2 regions of the Herbaspirillum camelliae genome follow, and region 2 is predicted to be linked to the other one. Evidence: predicted binding sites of a transcription regulator. Region 2 holds the regulator's gene; the other holds the start of a gene.
The links. Region 2 encodes FliA, which starts transcription of late flagellar genes. Its sites were predicted from a motif close to CTAAAGTTTNNNNNNNNNNNGCCGNTA; they were not measured.

Region 1: a site for FliA is predicted at 4,375-4,401, ahead of BGK68_RS14660 (FlxA-like family protein). Genes of this name have one in related genera too.

What each region holds. Positions count from the first base shown of each region.
Region 1 covers NZ_KV880769.1:3,301,789-3,311,074, reverse strand. Annotated here, with positions in the region: gene alkB (DNA oxidative demethylase AlkB) at 1-393, opposite strand, end outside; gene BGK68_RS14680 (alpha/beta hydrolase) at 390-1,298, opposite strand; gene ada (bifunctional DNA-binding transcriptional regulator/O6-methylguanine-DNA methyltransferase Ada) at 1,352-2,443, opposite strand; gene BGK68_RS14670 (Lrp/AsnC family transcriptional regulator) at 2,535-3,053, opposite strand; gene hppD (4-hydroxyphenylpyruvate dioxygenase) at 3,202-4,296, shown strand; gene BGK68_RS14660 (FlxA-like family protein) at 4,454-4,798, shown strand; gene BGK68_RS14655 (ABC transporter substrate-binding protein) at 4,981-5,820, opposite strand; gene BGK68_RS14650 (cytochrome c) at 5,987-7,348, opposite strand; gene BGK68_RS14645 (GMC family oxidoreductase) at 7,341-8,945, opposite strand; gene BGK68_RS14640 (sugar dehydrogenase complex small subunit) at 8,964-9,286, opposite strand, start outside.
Region 2 covers NZ_KV880769.1:3,838,596-3,847,881, reverse strand. Annotated here, with positions in the region: gene BGK68_RS17300 (flagellar hook assembly protein FlgD) at 1-528, opposite strand, end outside; gene flgC (flagellar basal body rod protein FlgC) at 539-943, opposite strand; gene flgB (flagellar basal body rod protein FlgB) at 950-1,378, opposite strand; gene flgA (flagellar basal body P-ring formation chaperone FlgA) at 1,589-2,326, shown strand; gene flgM (flagellar biosynthesis anti-sigma factor FlgM) at 2,510-2,827, shown strand; gene BGK68_RS17275 (flagella synthesis protein FlgN) at 2,851-3,309, shown strand; gene BGK68_RS17270 (RNA polymerase sigma factor FliA) at 3,390-4,124, opposite strand; gene BGK68_RS17265 (MinD/ParA family ATP-binding protein) at 4,130-4,930, opposite strand; gene flhF (flagellar biosynthesis protein FlhF) at 4,965-6,443, opposite strand; gene flhA (flagellar biosynthesis protein FlhA) at 6,440-8,557, opposite strand; gene flhB (flagellar biosynthesis protein FlhB) at 8,560-9,286, opposite strand, start outside.

The DNA of each region.
Region 1 (9,286 bases), 540 kb from region 2:
CTTGGCGCCGGGTTCATAGCGGTTGACCAGGCAGGCGTCCGGCACGAACGCCGCAAAGCCGGCCGCCTCTGCGGCGCGTCCGGCCAAGGCCAGGAAAGACGCTGGCATGAGCGGCCAGTCGCGCTCGCTCAAGGGGTCCAGCGACTGGTAGCGATAGCCGCGCCGGTCCGTCACCCAGCCGTACTGCCCGCAATTGCTCATGGCCACCGACATGCGAAAACCGCCCGGCGTCTGCATGTGCCGCAGGGGCGACTGCGCCAGCACGGTCGCGATGTCCTGCATCAGTTGCGCGGCCTCGCTGGCATCGACAAAGGCGCGCAGCAAGAGCGCGCCCTCGGTGATGCGTTCCACCGCGGGCGTGCGTTCCAGGCCAGCGAACAGATCGCCAGTCACGACCGCCCCGCCGTGCGCGGCGGCGGCGCATCGATGAAGCGGCTGACCTCGTCCAGCGTGGGGGCGATGAACCGCAGCGGACGCGCCAGGCTGCCCACCAGCGAGGCGTGGGAGGTATTGTCGAAATAGGTCTCCACCACCGGCACCCCGTGCTGGCGCAGCAAGGCGGCCAGGCCACCGGTGTTGCGGGTGGCCGAGACCAGCTTGTCCTGGTGCGAGGCGATCAGCAGTGCTGGCGGCGCGCTGGCCTGGACGTGGCGCACCGGCTGCGAATCGGGGGGCGAGTCGGGGAAGTGGAATACCGGTTTCACGTCCGGGTTTTCGATGGGCAGGAAGTCATAGGGGCCGGCCAGGCCTATCCAGCCGCGCAGTTGCGCCGGCGTCGCGCCAGCGGCGTCCAGCCAGCGCGCATCCAGCGCCATCATGGCGGCGTTGTAGGCGCCAGCGCTATGGCCCATGACGAAGACCCGCTGCGGATCGCCGCCCAGCGCCTGCAGCGAGCGCAAGGTCCAGGCCACGGCCTGGGCGCTGTCCTGGAGGAAATCGGGATAGCTGACTTCGGGATAGAGGCGGTAGTCCGGCAGCACGGCGATGACCCCGCGGGAGGCCAAGGCTTCACCGACGAAGGCATAGTCCTTGCGGCTGCCCTGGTTCCAGCTGCCGCCATAGAAGAACACCACCACCGGCCGCCCCTGCGGCGGTGTGCTGGCCGTGTCGGCGGGGCGATAGACATCCAACTGCTGGCGTGCATTGTCGCTGCCGGCATAGGGCACGCCTTCGGTCTTGAGGTAGGTCGAGGCGGGCGTAACGGCATTGATGGCCGTCAGCGGCGAACAGGCGATGAGGCTGCCCAGCAGCGCGGTAGCGCCAGCCAGGATGAGTGCGGCCTTGCCAGGAACAGGCATGCGCGGCTCCGGTAATGAGGGAACAGCTATTGTAGCCGCGCCTGCGCGCCGCTTCAGGCGCCCTCCCGGTTTGCTGCTTCGCGCGCCAGCAGCGCGGCCTTGCGCTGTATGCCCCAGCGGTAGCCGGAGGGCGAGCCATCCAGGCGCACGATGCGGTGACAGGGGATGAGCACGGCGATCTCGTTGTTGGCGCAGGCATTGGCCACGGCCCGCACGGCCGCCGGTTGCCCCAGGCGCGCGGCCAGTTCGGAATAGGTCAAGGTCACGCCTGACGGAATGCTGCGCAAGGCTTGCCAGACCCGCTGCTGGAACGCCGTACCCCGCACGTCCAGCGGCAGCGCCGCGCCTTGCCGGGGGTCTTCCAGCGCCGCCAGCACCTGCGCCAGCATGCGTTCGAAGTCGGCGTCGCCGGGCGCCAGGTCGGCCTGCGGAAAACGGTCCTGCAACTGACGTACCAGCACATCGGCGTCCTCGCCCAGCGTGACGGCGCAGATGCCCTGCCCCGTCGCGGCCACCAGCAAGGCCCCCAGCCAGCACTGCGCCACTGCGAAGCGGATGCGCTCGCCGCTGCCGCCGCGCCGGTAGGCGCTCGGTTTCATGCCTAATTGGGCGTCGCTGTGGGCATAGAAGCGCCCGCTGGAATTGAAACCGGCCTCGTAGAGCGCCTCGGTCACGCTGCTGCCCTGGCCAAGCTGGGCGCGCAGGCGCTGGCCGCGATGGGCATCGGCATAGGCCTTGGGGGTGACGCCGGTATGGGCCTTGAAGATCCGATGGAAGTGATAGCGGCTCAGGCCCACCGCCTCGGCCAGGGCGGCGGTGTCCGGTGCGGTCTCGGCGGCTTCGATCAGGCGGCAGGCCTGCGCCACGGCCTCGGCCTGGCGCTGCACCAGCGGCGGCAGGTCGGGCCGACAGCGCTGGCAGGGCCGAAATCCGGCCGCCTCGGCCGCAGCGCAGCTGGCGTGGAAGGCGACGTTCTTGCGCAAGGGCGTGCGCGCCCCGCAGGAAGGCCTGCAATAGACGCCGGTGGTCTTCACCGAATACCAGAACTGGCCGTCAGCAGACTGGTCGCGCTGCTGTACGGCGCGCCAGCGGGCAATATCGATGGACTCGGTGGGTTCGTTGGTAAGCTCAGGCAGTGTCGGCATGATGCGCTCAAGGCGATGGCAATGTCCGGATTCTAGGCCGCACAGCAAGCGGACACACTCCGCCGCTTGCTTTCGAATCCGCTGCGCCCGCCTACTGCGAGAAGCGGATGCGCTGGCGCGACTTGACCGGCTGCATCACGTGTTCCAGCGGCAGTTCATGCGACTGCTTGACCTTCTTGAGGGTGATGTTGGATTTGACATTGGTCACGCCCGGCAGGCGCAGCAGGCGCGTCATCATGAATTCGGAAAACGCCGCCAGGTCGGGGGCGACGATGCGCAGGATATAATCGCCCTCTCCCGTGACCGAAAAGCACTCGGTCACCTCGGGCATGGTCTCCACGGCCTTCTCGAAGAGCTCGCCGCGGGTCTCGCCTTGGCGATCCAGCGTCACGGTGGTGAAGGCCGTCACACCCAGGCCGACCACGGCCGGGTCCAGCACGGCGGTGTAGCGTTCGATGACGTGGGCTTCTTCCAGGCGCTGCACGCGACGGCTGATCTGCGAGGTCGACAAGTGGACCTTCTGGCCCAGGGCGCTATTGGTGATATGGCCGTCGCGCTGCAGCTCGGTCAGCAGCGCGAGGTCATAGCGGTCCACATTGATGATGCTCATTTATCTCTCCAATTTACCTATTTAAGAATTATTTGTGCATATTACCTAGTTTATCGCGCAAAAAAACAATCACATATTGCGCTTTTTACGCAATAAACTCCTCGCATAGGCCGCATTTGCCGGCCGCACCTGATACGAGGAGACACAGATGGGCCACACCGAGACCAATTTCGCCCCCGCCGCCAGCGGCGACCTGTTCGACAATCCCATGGGCACCGACGGTTTCGAATTCGTCGAATACACTGCCGCCGACCCTGCCGCCATCGCCGGTGTGCTGGAACTGATGGGCTTTACCGCCGTGGCGCGGCACCGCTCCAAGAACGTCACCCTGTACCGTCAAGGCCAGGTCAACTTCATCCTCAACGGCGAACCCGGCAGCAATGCCGCCGCCTTCGCCCAGGTGCATGGCGCCTCGGTGAACGCCATGGCCTTCCGGGTCAAGGATGCCGCCCAGGTCTACAAGCGTGCGCTGGAACTGGGCGCGGAAGGCGTCGAGGCCAAGCTGGGGCCGATGGAACTGAATATTCCCGCCATTCGCGGCATCGGTGGTTCGCTGCTGTACCTGGTGGACCGCTATGGCGAGAATGGCTCCATCTATGACGTGGACTTCCAGTTCTTCCCCGGCGTGGAGCGCAATCCCAAGGGCGTGGGCCTCACCTATATCGATCACCTGACCCACAACGTCATGCGCGGCGCGATGGATACCTGGTCTTCCTTCTACACCCGCCTGTTCAATTTCCGCGAGATCAAGTATTTCGACATCGAAGGCAAGGTCACCGGCCTGCGCTCGCGCGCCATGACCAGCCCGTGCGGCAAGATCCGCATTCCCATCAACGAGAGCGCCGACGACAAATCGCAGATCGAGGAATTCATCAAGCAGTACAACGGTGAAGGCATCCAGCACATCGCCCTGGGCACCGACGACATCTACCAGACCGTGCGCGCCCTGCGCGAGCGTGGGGTGCCGCTGCAGGACACCATCTCCACCTATTACGACCTGGTCGAACGCCGCATCCCCGGCCATGGTGAAGACCTGGACGCCCTGCGTGAACTGAAGATCCTGATCGATGGCGCGCCCACGGCCGGCCAGGGCCTGCTGCTGCAGATCTTTACCCAGAACCTGATCGGCCCGGTGTTCTACGAGATCATCCAGCGCAAGGGTAATGACGGCTTCGGCGAGGGCAATTTCAAGGCGCTCTTCGAATCCATCGAACTGGACCAGATGCGCCGTGGCGTGATCTGAATCTCCTGACCACGCTACCCACCCGGCCAGGAAAGGCGGAGCCCGCATCAAGGCGGCTCCGCCTTTTTCATTTTGCGGCTCAAGCTTTGCCCCAGGCTGCCGTAAAACATGCAGGCAATCCCATCTCACTAGCGCCTCGTCAGGGGCTGGAGTCCGCATGTACGTCGATCAGACAAGGCAAGACGCTGTCCCGCAAGCCGCAGGCACCGACACACTGGATCACGATCCGGCCGAACTGATCGCGCAACTGAGCCATCGCATCCTGATCCTGCAACAGCAGGCGCAGTCGCTGGCGCGCTTCCCCGCCAACAAGGATGGCAAGCAGCAGCGTCAGTTGCTGCAGCAGCAGATCCGCAATCTCTACCAGCAATTGTTCGTGCTGGAACAACAGCAGGCGCAGCAACGCAGGCGCAGCGACAACTATCTCAGCATGGCGTTATCGATGGCCGCCCACGCCGCGCACCATCACGCTCATGGCGTGGCGCTGGCGCCGTCGGCTTGAGCCAGTTCAATGGCTGAGATCAGGAAGCGGAGGATCGCGGTAGGCCTTATCGATCAAGATGTTCGCTTTCTTCAGGGCATCCTCTGCGGTCTGCCGCTGCCCGCGAATGCATTTATTTTTGCAAAGCAAGCGGACAATATTCCCTACCTTGATCACGGAATGATCGCCCCCCGCCAGAGCACCTAGCGAAACGCCGAAATCGGCGTCAGCTTCTTGTCGCGCGGAATATTGAACTTGGTCTTGGGACCAAACCACTTGGTCCACAGGGCGTCGATTTCCCCGTCCTTTTCCAGCGCGGCCAGCGCCGCATTGACGGCGTCACGCAGCCGGTGTTCGCCCTTCTTCACGCCCAGCGCGGTCGGCTCCCAGGACAGCGCCCCCTCGACGAACTTGAAGCGCCCGGCCGATTCGTTGACGAAACGGATGCCCGAAGGCATGGAAATGGCCAGACCGTCCGCCCGGCCCTGGGCCAGCGCCAGGAAAGCCTGCGGCGTATCGGCAAAGGTCTGCAGCATGGCCTTGGGCAGTACACGGCGCACTGCCTGTTCCGGAGTTGAGCTGCGATTGGCGCTGATGCGCTTGTCGGCCAGGTCCGAGATCAGGTTCAGGCCGGAGTCGGATTGCACGATCAGCTTGATCGGATTCTGGTAATGCGAGGCAGTGAAGTCGATCTGGCGGGCACGCTCGCGCGTATAGCCTAGGGCCGCCGAGACCAGATCGACCTGCCCCCCGATGAGGGCCGGCAAGCGCCCTTCCACCGTCACGCTCTTCTGCTCCATCTGCACGCCCAGCCTGCGCGCCACGGCGGCGCACATGTCCACGTCGAAACCGACCACCTGGCGACTCTGCGGATCAGGAAAACCGAGCGGCTCGTTATTGGCCAGCGTCGCGCAGACCAGCGTACCGCGGGCCTGGATATCGGCCAGGCGATCGGCCTGGGCCAGGCCAGGGAAAAGCGCGGCACAGGCCACCAGGAGGCTGCCCTTGCCCATGCGTTTGATGTGCTGCGAAATCTTTTTCATGCGCTTTTTCATGCTTTTCCTCGTCGAGTGGCGAGGATAGCCTGAAACAATCCTTACTGTCACGAATGGCCAGGGTGAACAACAAATCAGCATCCAGGAAAAAGCCGCCCGGTTTGCACCGGACGGCTTCTCGGAAATACGCTCTCTGTAACGGCCAGGCAGCTCGTCAGGCCACCCTGCGCGCGCGACGCCGACGCCACAAGACCAGCATCAGCAGCGCCACCAGCAAGCCCGCCAGCGCCATCCCGGTGCGGGCCAGCCACAACAGCGGCGACGCCTCGCCACCGCCACGCAATGCGGAGACCCGCTTTGCCGTGACACTGGCCTTGCTGCCGCCGATGTCCTGCAACAGGTAGTTGGTGACCGCAGCCACCTGCTCATCGTTGAGCGTATGGGCAAAGCCGATCATGCCCTGTCCATGCTCGGGCAACACCCCTTCCAGGATGGCCATGACCACATTGTCACCATTGGGCTGGTGCAACACCGGGTGCCCCTGCAGCGGCGGCAGGCCATTCAGGCCCTGGCCGGCGGTGTTGTGGCAGGACGCGCAATTGTTCATGTAGACGCGCGCGCCCAGGCTCAGCGCGGCCAGCGCCTGCGGCGTGTCATCCCCCTGCACCGGCGTGAGGCCGACGGGCGGCTTGGCGACGACTGGTGCTGCGGTGGCGGCTGTCGGCGGCAACAGGTAGCTGGCCATCGCGTCCAGGTCTTCACGGCGCAGGCGCGAGAAACTCATCTCGATGGCTTCCAGCATCGGGCCGGCCGCCGTCGCACCGTTGGCGGCGTGGCCGCTGGCCAGGTAGTCGGCCAGCATCTCGCGCGTCCATGCCGGCTTGGCCTGCAAGGCGGCGGGCGTGATGTCCGGCGCATACCAGGTACCCAGCGAGCCGCCTTGCAGGCGGCGCTCCAGTTGCTCGGCCATCAGGAAGTTGCGCGGCGTGTGGCAGGTACTGCAATGGGCCAGGCCCTGCACCAGGTACGCACCGCGATTCCACTGCGCCGACTGCGAGGGATCGGGCTCAAACGGTTTCTTGTCCAGGAACAGCCAGTTCCACGCCTTCATCGACAGACGGATGTTGAACGGGAACGGCAAGTCCGTCGCCGGCGCCGCCTGGTCCACGGCGGCTACGCCCTGCATGAAATAGGTGTAGAGCGCCGTGACATCCTCGTCATTCAAGCGCGCATAGGCCGTATAGGGCATGGCCGGATAGAGCTGGCTGCCATCGGCGCGTACGCCCTGGCGCAGGGCGGCGGCGAACTGGTCGCGGGTGTAGCTGCCGATGCCTGCGGTCTTGGAGGGCGTGATGTTGGTGCTGTAGATCGTCCCCAAGGGACTGCTGATCGGATGGCCGCCGCTGAAAGGCGCACGCCCTTTCTGGCTGTGGCAGGCGGCGCAGTCACCGGCAATGGCCAGGTACTCGCCGCGCTTGATCAGTTGTCCCTCATCGGCCGCATGAGCCAGATGGGACATGCCCCCCACACCCAGCAGGGCAACAATGGCCAGCAGGCGCTTGAACGGCTTACGCATGACGGCTCTCCTCGATGATCTTGTCGGCCGTGCGCAAGGCCAGCGCCATGGCAGTCAGGGTGACGTTGCAGGTGCCCACGGTGGGCATGACGCCGGTGCCGACCATGAAGAGGTTCTCGTGGTCATGCGCGCGCCCCCAGGCGTCGGTGACGCTGGTGGCCGGGTCCAGGCCCATGGAAAGCGTGCCGGTGATGTGCTGGCGATTGGAGAACGCCCCGCTCTTGCTGTGCTTGATGTTGGTCGCGCCCAGCTTGGCGGCGATGGCGTCGTAGCAGGCGCGGGTCTTTTCGGTTCCCTTGACGACGTAGTCGTCCACGTTCCAGTATAGGGCCGGCACGGGCAGGCCGAGTTCATCCTTCTTCTCGCCCAGGGTGACGCGGTTGTTACGGTCCGGCAGTTGTTCCAGCGCGTTCTTGATGCTCAGGCGACGCGCCGCGCGGAACAGGATCTGCTCTTCCAGGCGCTTGCCGAAATAGCCCTCGGCCACCACTTCCTTGGTCACGGACGCGACCTGGGAGGCATTGGAGATATCGATGCGGAACGGCGCATGTTCGGCGCGGAAGTCGCCGTCGCGGAACTGACCGATCGAACAGGGGCTGACCGGGCCACGACCGGGCCAGATTTCTTCATCCACATCGAAGGTCACGCCGATGGCCGGGTGGTCGCACAGATTGCGGCCGACGTTGTCGCGCGCATTGGCAATGCCCTGCGGGAACCTGTCGCTGGTCGACATGAGCAGCAGCTTGGGGGTTTCGATGGCGTTGGCCGCCAGCACGAAGGTCTGCGCCGTGATGCGATGGCTGACCTTGTTCCAGTCATAGTAGTGAGCGGCGGCGATGCGGCCCTTCTCATCATGCTCGAGGCGATAGACCACCGCCTCGGTGATGACCTTCACGCCGCTGTCTTCGGCCTGCTGGGCCGCCAGTCCACCGTGGTATTGCGCATCGATGGGACACAGCGGCATGCAGTTGTTGTTGCCGCAGCAGGCCGGGCGGCCATCATAGTTGCGGCTGTTGCGACCGGTGCTGTCGTCCAGCACCGTGAACTCCGGCGCCAGGCGAGCCGTGACGCGTTGCTGCAGCCAGGAGGCCGGCACCCGCTCCATGGGGAAGGGATGCTTGCGCGGCGAACCACTCTCGGGCGAACCGCCGACGCCGGCGATGACCTCGGCCTGGTAGTAGTAATCCTCCAGGTCGTCATAGCTGATGGGCCAGTCACGGCCCACGCCATAGAGGCTGTGCTGGCGGAAGTCGTTGGGCACGTAGCGCCACAATTGCGCCGCCCAGTGCCAGCTGGTGCCGCCGAACATGCGGATGTACTGGGCATTGAAGGCGTGCGGCCCCTTCTGCTGCAGGTAGCCGTTGGGCTCGGGGGTATAGCGCGGATGCGGCGCCAGCGGCGAATACGGATACGGCGCCATGAAGTCGGACTTGAAGGCCGAACTGCGGAAGCGCTCTACCAGTTGATCACGGCCCATGCGGGGACCGGATTCCAGCAACAGCACCGACTTCCCGGTCTTGGCCAGGCGCGTGGCCAGCAAGGCGCCGGTCACGCCGGCGCCGATCACCACCACATCGGCGGAATTGAGATTACTCATGGATGTCGCTCTCGCAAATCAGGGCTGGCGCGACCAGCTGCCACAGGGGCCATAGGAAAAACTGGGCGGCACCAGCTTGCCGCTCACCAGGGTGTTGGAGAGCGTATTGAGGTAGGTGACATACTGGGCCTGCTTGCCCTTGCCCACCACGCCCTCGTACCAGGCGCCCAGGATCACCCGGGCCAGCTTTTCGCTGTCGCCATGCTCGGCGGGAAAGGACAGGCGCTCGGCCTGCAGCAGCGCCGGCTGGGCTTGCAGCAGCCCTTTGAGGGCTGGCAGGCGACTGGCCAGGTCTTTCTCGGTCTTGCCCAGGGCCAGCAGCAAGGCCGCGCCCAGCCTGG
Region 2 (9,286 bases):
GGTGCCGTCCCAGATCACCGGCACCACGCCGGAAGCCTGCGTACCCAGGTCCATGGTGCGCACGACCGCGCCGGTGGAATCCTTGACCGTGACCACGACCGAGGAAGCGTTGGTGGCCAGGTTCACGCCCATCACGGCGTGCTGCTTGGTGACGTCGTTGCCGCTGGCGTCCTTGGTGGTCTCGGAGGTCAGCTGGACGCTATTGCCCGGCGCCAGCACGCTGTGGCCGATCATGTTGGCCGAGGACAGCGCCTGGGACGAATTGAGGTTGCCCATCAGCGTGGCCAGGGTGCTATTGAGCTGGCTGATGCCCGAGACGGTGGAGAGCTGCGCCATCTGCGAGGTCAGCTGCGAGTTGTCCATGGGATTGTTCGGATCCTGGTTCTTCATCTGCGCCATCAGCAGCGTCAGGAAACGGTTCTGGATCGCATCCGGGCTGTTGTCGGTCAGGCCCGAAGAATTGGAAGTGGACGAGCTGCTGCTCGTGCCATTCATCGCGGTGAGCAGGTCATTGGAGACGGTAGCCATTGATCAGGTCCTATTGTCCGATAGTAAGAGTCTTGACCAGCATGGCCTTGGCCGTGTTCATGGTTTCCACGTTGGTCTGGTAAGAGCGCGAGGCCGAGATCATGTTGACCATTTCCTCGACCGGGTTGACGTTGGGCATGGCCACGTAGCCATTGCCGTCAGCCATGGGATGCTTGGGGTCGTAGACCAGCTTGGGAGGAGCCTGGTCTTCCACCACGGCGGCCACCTTGACGCCGCTGTCCTTGACGCCGCCCACCGGGATGGCCTGGAACACCACCTGCTTGGCCTTGTAGGGCGTACCGTCAGGGCTGGTGGCGCTGTCGGCGTTGGCGATGTTGCTGGCGGTGGCGTTGAGACGCTGCGACTGCGCGCTCATGGCCGACCCAGCGACGTTGAAGATATTGGAAAGAGACATGGTTTATCAGCCCGGTTGGATGGCGTTGAGCATGGCCTTGATCTGGCCGTTCACAGCAGTGACGCCGGCTTCGTAGCGAAGGCCGTTGTCGACGAATTCATTGCGTTCCACATCCAGATCGACGGTGTTGCCGTCCACGCTGCCCTGGGCCACGCCACGGTACTGCAGCGGCGAGCCGCCGATGCTGCCGGGTCCGGTCTCGGGCGCCGTTCCCGCCACATGGGACGCAGCAGTACGCGCCAGCTCCAGCGGCGGCATGGCGGTGGCCTTGTTGTCGAGGGCGTTCTTGAGCGCATCGGCGAAATTGACGTCGCGCGCCTTGTAGTTGGGGGTATCCGCATTGGCAATGTTGGACGCCAGCACCTGCTGGCGCTGGGCGCGCAGGTTCATCGCCATCTCATTGAAGCGGAAGAAATCGTCTAGCTTAGAGACCATCAGGCCCTCCAGATAACCCGGCGCCGCCCGCGCTGTTCGCGCACTACGCCGATGATGGAATTACGTAGGCTTGATCATACGTTTCCACCCGCGACTCTAAGGGGCGATAAAGAGAGAAAAGCCTCCCCTGTTTGCCCTTTTGAGCTCGCGCGCGCGAAGTAACATTGCTGCCAAGATTCGCCAATGTCCCCTTGGGACAAGTTGCTCAAGATGAAACACCTTCTCCGCGCATTGCGTCACGCCTGCGCCGCCTTGGCCTTGCTGGCTGGCGGAATGCTGGCCTTGTCTCCCGCCTCGGCGCAAAACGATCCCAATGCCCCGCAACGCCAGGACTTGCAGATCGTGCAACAAACGGCCGAGCAATTCCTCAAGGCCCAGACCGCCGGACTGCCGGGCAGCATCACCATTCAGACCGACCCGATCGATCAGCGCATGGTGTTGCCGGCCTGCCTGGATCCCCAGGCCTTCATGCCAAATGGCGCGCGCCTGTGGGGCCGCACCTCGGTGGGCGTGAAATGCATCGCTCCCTCTCCGTGGACCCTCTACGTGCGCGCCAACGTCCAGGTGATCTCGGACTACCTGATCGCCGCCGTGCCGCTGGCCCAGGGTCAGACCATCAGCGCCGGCGACATCAGCCGGGTGCGGGGCGACATGTCGGCCCTGCCGGCTGGCGTGATCACCGAAGAATCGCAGGTCATTGGCCGTGTGGCCGGCATGTCGTTGCGCGCTGGCACGCCCTTGCGCATGGACGCCATCCGCAACCAGCGGGTGGTCCAGCAGGGCCAGTCGGTGCGCGTGGTCTCCAATGGCCCCGGCTTCCAGATTTCCACCGAGGCGCGCGCACTGTCCAATGCCAACGAGGGCCAGATGACGCAGGCGCGCACCGCTGCGGGCCAGGTGGTCAGCGGTATTGCCAAGGCTGGCGGGATTCTGGAAATCAACTATTGAAAATCAGCTATAAAATTAATACAGGGCAATTCCTCCTCGGGTCTCGTCACATGAGAGAATGTGAAGAAATATCCTTCACACCCCTCAATTAGATGCGCTGGCTGTTAAAGTTTGCGCGGAAATGGTCGATAATCAATGCGACAGGCGGGTGCAAAGCGCCCCCACCCTACAAGGAATACTGCCGTGAACGTTAACGACGCCCTCAAATCCGCCGCGCTCAACACTGAGCAGACCCAGGCCCAGCCTCGCAACAACGCCCAGGCGGGCGCGACTGCCGGCAACAGCGCCGCCAGCTCTGCCGCCTCCGACAGCGTGCGCCTGTCGGCGACCTACCAGTCGCTGGAAACCAAGGTCAGCAGCAGCAGCGGCAGCTTCGATGCCAAGAAAGTCGCCGAAATCAAGGCCGCCATCGCCAATGGCACCTTCCAGATCGACGCCGACAAAGTGGCCAACGGCCTCATCGACACCGTCAAGACCCTGATCAACGCCCGTCGCGCCTGATCCCCAGTACAGGATTGATCTGCATGAACCCGGCTAGCCAACTGCAACAGGAACAAGCGGCCTTGTCGCGCCTGGTCGAAAAACTGCGCCAGGAACAGGCTCTGCTGGCCGACGCCACGCCAGAAGGACTGACCGAGGTCATCTCCGAAAAAGCCACCATCGTCGCCGACATGGCCACCCTGGCCGGCAACCGCCATACCCTGCTAGGCCAGCTGGGCTACAGCGAAGACGAAGCCGGCATGCAGAAGTGGATGAATGAGCGCGGCAGCGAGGCCGACCGCGAGCACTGGGCGGCCCTGTTCGAACTGGCGCAGGACGCCAAGGAACTGAACCGCGTCAACGGCCTGCTGATCGGCAAGAAGATCTCGCTCAACCAGAGCGCCCTGACCATACTGCAAGGCAAGACCGGCGCCGGCAATTTCTATGGCCCCGATGGCCAGAACAGCATCAGCGCATCGGGCCGCAGGCTGGGTGTGGTGTAACGCCGCCACCCCTTTCCGCTTCAGCAGAAAACCAAAAGCCCGGCATTGCCGGGCTTTTTGCATGATGGGCGGGATCCGTATCAGGCCACGCCGCTCCAGGAATGCTCGCGCAGATAGGAGCGCATGCGTGAAATGGCCTGGCTGTGCAGCTGGCAGACGCGCGACTCGGACACCCCCATCACGGCGCCGATTTCCTTGAGATTCATCTCCTGCTCGTAATACAGCGCCATCAGGATCTGCTCGCGCTCGGGCAGAGCCTTGATCGAATCCACCACCGCTTCGCGGAAGCCGCCATTGATCAGGTTCTGCAGAGGATCGTCCGAGTCCGAGGTCTGGTGACGGTCCAGGAAGTGCTCGTGGCCGCCGTCGTCGTCATGGAAATCTTCGTAGTAGATCAACTGATGGCCGCCGCATTCGCTCAGCAGGGACTGATAGTCCTCCAGACTGATCTGCATGTGCTGCGCCAGCTCGGCTTCCTTCGGCTGCCGCCCCAACTGCTGCAGCAACGTCTGCATGGCTTCTTCGACCTTGCGGGCGTTCTGGCGGATGCTGCGCGGCAGCCAGTCGCTGCTGCGCAGCTCATCGAGCATGGCACCGCGAATACGTTGCACGGCATAGGTCTCGAACTGGGCGCCATGGGTTTCCTCGTAGCGGTTGACGGCATCGAGCAGGCCCATCATGCCGGCCTGGATGAGGTCGTCCACCTCCACGCTGGGAGGCAACTTTGCCTTGAGCTGATGCGCCAGCTTCTTCACCAGCGGCGCATGCTGCTCCAGCAAATCGTTCTTGCCTTTTTTTCCCTTGACGTTATACATGCACGTCACACTCCCAGACTCGCACCGTCGGTCGCCATCCCGTAAGTGCTGCGCGCCGATTCGGCTGCGGTGAATTTCTTGGACAGGCGCTGGAAAGCCAGCGCCGCCGTCGCGAACGGAAACACATCCATCACCGCGCGCCCCTGCCCGGTGGCGCGACGGATATGGTCGTCGGCCGGGATGGCGCCCAGGTAATCGAGCTGCGCCGCCAGGTAGCGGCTGGCCGCCTGCGCCATGTTGGCGTAGACGGTGCGCGCCTCGGCTTCGGTCGCATCATTGACGATGAGACTGAACGGACGACGACCAATGCGGTCGCTCAGGCTCTTGAGCAGCACATAGGCAGCCTTGATCGAGGACGCCGTGGTCGAGACCTGGATCACGATCTCCCCCATCTCCATGGTCGGCACCGGCAGCGACTGGTCCGCCGACAGCACGCCATTGACCAGGGTGATCTCGGCCTGCTCGATGAGGCTGTCGAAGATCTCCGCCAGTTGCCCGGCCTGCGGATCGCTGGCAGAAGGAACGCTGCGCCGCGCAATGCGCGCCATCGAAAAACCTTCCGGCAACATGCGGGTCGCTTCGCGCGGTGCACGCTCCATGCGCGCCACCTCCTGCAGCGTGGCCACGTCGTGGCGCAAACCGATGCGGGTGAGCAGCCCGGTGGTGGCCACATCGCCATCGATGACCAGCACGCTATGCTTGGCCTGCGCCAGCGAAGCTGCGAGATTGATGAGCATGGCGCTCTTGTCTTCCTCCCCTAGCACGGAGAAGAAGGTAAACAGCCTGGGGACCGGACGCTCCAGCATCCGGCGCAATCCAGCGGCCTGGTCGCCATCGTAACTAGCCAAAGCTCACCTCGCGCAGACCTTTGTCATTCATGGACATGGCGGTGGGACCGATCACGCCGGGTAACTCACCCTCCTGGAATTCGAAAGGCGCAGTCTCGCGCTTCTGCTTGAAGGCGCGGTCGGCCAGGTAGAGCTTGTTGGCCACATGCAGGTCTTCAGGCACGCGCTGGCCGTTGGCCACGTAGTGCAGGTTGAGCTTGTGACGGATCACCACGTCCAGCACATTGCCGATGGTGGCCGCTTCGTCGAGCTTGGTGATGATGCAGCCGGCCAGGCCGGAGCTGGAATAGGCATGCACCACCTCGTTCAAGGTGCCGCCAGTGGCGGTGGCGTTCAGGCACAGCAGGCGCTTGATGTCCACGCCGGCGCCGGTGAGCATGGCGTCCTGCTCGGCCACCATCTGGTCGCGCTGGCCCACACCGGCGGTGTCGATCAATACGGTGTGCTTGCCCTTCAACTCTTCCAGCGCAATGCGCAGGTCGGTCTCGTCCTTGACCGAGTGCACCATCACGCCCAGGATCTTGCCGTAGATGCGCAACTGTTCGTAGCCGCCGATACGGTAGCCGTCGGTGGTGATCAGGGCCAGCTTGCCGGAGCCGTGGCGCATCACGCAGCGCGCCGCCAGCTTGGCGGTGGTGGTGGTCTTGCCCACGCCGGTGGGGCCGACCATGGCGAAGACGCCGCCGTTTTCCAGCAATTCGTTTTCGTTGGCCAGGGTGTTGAGGTTGCGGGCCAGCACCGACTTGACCCAGAACATGATGTCTTGGGACTTGGAATTGGCCGGCAGGTTTTCCGTGATCAGACGCGACAGGCTGGCCGAGAAGCCGGCCGCCAGCATTTCCTTCAGGACGATGCCCTTGAGCGGTTCACGCTTCTGCGTGCCGCCCCAGGAAATCTCGGCCAGTTGGGTTTCCAGCACGCCGCGCATGGAGCGGATCTCGCTCATGACCTCGGAGAGAATCTCGTCGTAGTCCTTGCCATCGAATTCAGGCAGGGCCGAACGCGGACGGTCCTGCTCCTGCTCGTGCCCCTGCTGGGCGGCGGCCGAAGTGGCAGGACGACGCTGAGCGCTGTCGCGGGTGCGGTTGCGCCAGACGCGGGCATCGGCCGCCGGCGCGGCCTCGGCGCGACCCTGGCCGCGTTCGCTGCCGGGCTGGTCCAGCAAGGGAGCGCTGTCCCGCGCCGGGCGGGCTTGCGCCGGCGGCGAAGACAACAGGGCCGGACGGCGTGGCTGCTGCGCCGGCGGCAAGCCCGACTGCTGCTGCAGCGAGGCGGGCTGGGGACGACCTGACGGGGCGCGCGCACCGGTGGGCGCGACCAGGGTCGTCATATCCTCATTGGCCATGGCCAGGATTTCCACCCCGTCAGGAATATTGCGGTTGGAGAGAATGACGGCATCCGGCCCAAGCGCCTCGCGGACCTGGCGCCAGGCCTCGCGAGAAGAATTGGCGATAAATTTCTTGACGTTCATGCTTGCCCTCCAACTAGGCTGGTAACTTTAATCGTTTTCGACTCGGGTACTTCAGCGTGCGACAGCACGCGCAATTGTGGCATGGCCCGGCGCAGGAAGCGCGCCAGCAGCGTACGCAAGGGCGCGCCCACCAACAGCACCGGCGAATACCCCATCTGTTCCTGGCGCTGCGCCGCTATCTCGGTATGCTGCACCAGCGAATCGGCCAGGCCCGGCTCGATGCCGCCGGACTCGCCGCTGGCCTGCAGGGCCTGCATGAGCAGACGCTCCAGCTTGGAATCGAGCGCCATGACCGGCAACTCGGTTTCGCCCGGGAACATCTGCTGCACGATCGCCCGGCCCAGCGCGATACGCACGATCGCGGTGAGGTCGGTCGGATCCTGGATGCGCGCGGCGTGCTCGGCCAGGGTCTCGATGATGGTGCGCATATCGCGGATATGCACGCCTTCGGCAAGCAGGTTCTGCAACACCTTCTGCAGGCTGCCCAGCGGCAGCATCTTGGGCACCAGGTCCTCGACCAGCTTGGGCGCATCCTTGGCGAGGTGGTCCAGCAGGCTCTGCACCTCCTGGCGTCCCAGCAGCTCTGCAGCATGGGTGGTGATCAGGTGGTTCAGGTGCGTGGCCACCACGGTGCCGGCATCGACCACGGTGTAACCCATGGTAGAGGCTTGCTCGCGCAGACCATTGTCGATCCACACCGCCGGCAGCCCGAAGGCCGGGTCGGTGGTCATCATGCCCGGCAAGGGACCGGTCACCATGCCGGGATTGATGGCCAGATACTGACCAGCATGGGCCTCGCCGTTGCCGACTTCCACTCCCTTGAGGGTAATGCGATAGGCCGAGGGTTTCAATTCCAGATTGTCGCGGATATGGATCGGCGGCGACAGGAAGCCCACTTCCTGGGCGAATTTCTTGCGGATGCCCTTGATGCGCTTGAGCAACTCGCCGCCCTGCCCCTTGTCCACCAGCGGGATGAGACGATAACCCACTTCCAGGCCGAGGGTATCGACCGGCATGACGTCGTTCCAGGTGGCCTCTTCGCTTTCCTGCGGGGCCGCCGCCGCGCCGCCGCCGGCGGCCGCCTGCGCCTGGCTGGCAGCGGCCTCGGTCTTGGCCTTTTCGACGCGCTTGCTGATGGCGTAGGCGCCACCGCCCATGGCTGCGGCCAGCAGGATGAAGGCGATGTGCGGCATGCCGGGGATGAGACCCATGCCGCCGATGATGACGGCGGTAATGTAGAGCACTTCCGGCTTGGCGAAGAGCTGATTGATCAGCTGGCCGCCCACGTCCTGGTCGTTGGCCACGCGCGAGACCACCACACCGGCGGCGGTGGAAATGATCAGCGAGGGGATCTGCGCCACCAGGCCGTCACCGATGGCCAGCAAGGTGTAGTTCTTCAGGGCGGCGTCGAAGGCCAGGTCGTGCTGCACCATGCCCACCACCAGGCCGCCGACGATGTTGACGACGGTAACGATGATGCCGGCCACGGCGTCGCCGCGCACATACTTGGAAGCACCGTCCATGGCGCCGTAGAACTCGGATTCCTGCGCCACTTCCTTGCGGCGGGCGCGGGCTTCGGGCTCACCGATCAAGCCGGCGTTGAGGTCGGCGTCGATGGCCATCTGCTTGCCGGGCATGGCGTCCAGGGTGAAGCGCGCGCCCACTTCAGCGATACGGCCAGCACCCTTGGTCACAACCATGAAGTTGATGATGGTCAGGATCACGAACACCACGATACCGACCGTGTAGTTGCCACCGATGAGGAAGTGACCGAAGGCCTCGATCACCTTGCCGGCGGCGTCCGGGCCGGTATGGCCTTCGGTCAGCACGACACGGGTGGAGGCCACGTTGAGCGACAGGCGCAGCATGGTCGAGACCAGCAGCACCGCCGGGAAGGCGATGAAGTCCAGCGGCTTGACGGTATAGAGCGCGGTCATCAGCACGATCACCGACAGCGAGATGTTGAAGCTGAACAGCAGGTCCAGCATGAAGGCCGGCAGCGGCAGCACCATCATCGCCAGCATCATGACGATGAGGATGGGGGCCGCCATGGCCTTGGCGTTCTTGACCGGCACCCAGGCCGGGATTTTCATGGTATTGAGTTTGGTTGCCATCGTTACTGCCTGGTTCTACGCTGTGAGCCGCGCGGTTTCTTGGGCGCGGTGAGCGGGTCGAGTTCCTTGGGTACTTCCAGCCCGGTCGGTTCGACCGGACGCGTGCCGCCAAACTGGCCGTAGGTGCGCAGCTGGAACACATAGGCCAGCACCTCGGCCACGGCGGTGTAGAGGGCCTCGGGAATCTCGTCACCGATCTCGGTATGGGTATGCAGGGCACGCGCCAGCGGTGGTGCTTCCAGCAGCGGCACGCGATGTTCGCGGGCCAGCTCGCGGATCTTGGCAGCGATCTCGTCACTGCCCTTGGCCACCACCTTGGGCGCGCCCATCTTGCCTTCGCTGTATTTCAGGGCGACCGCATAGTGGGTCGGGTTGGTCACCACCACATCGGCCGTCGGCACCTCGGCCATCATGCGGCGGCGGGCCATGGCGCGCTGCATCGCGCGGATCTTGCCCTTGATGTGGGGGTCACCTTCGGATTCCTTGTGTTCCTGCTTGACCTCTTCGCGCGTCATGCGCAGCTTGCGGCCGTAATTCCAGAGCTGGTAAGGCACATCCAGCACGGCAATGAAGATCAGCGCGCTGACCATGGTGATGAAGCTGATCCAGAGCAATTGCGCGGCGTGGGCGCCCGCCGTCTTGAGCGACTCCACCCCCAGCCCCATGACCGCATCGAGCTGGCTGCGTATGGTCACCCAGGCCACCGTTCCCACCAGCAGGGTCTTGAGG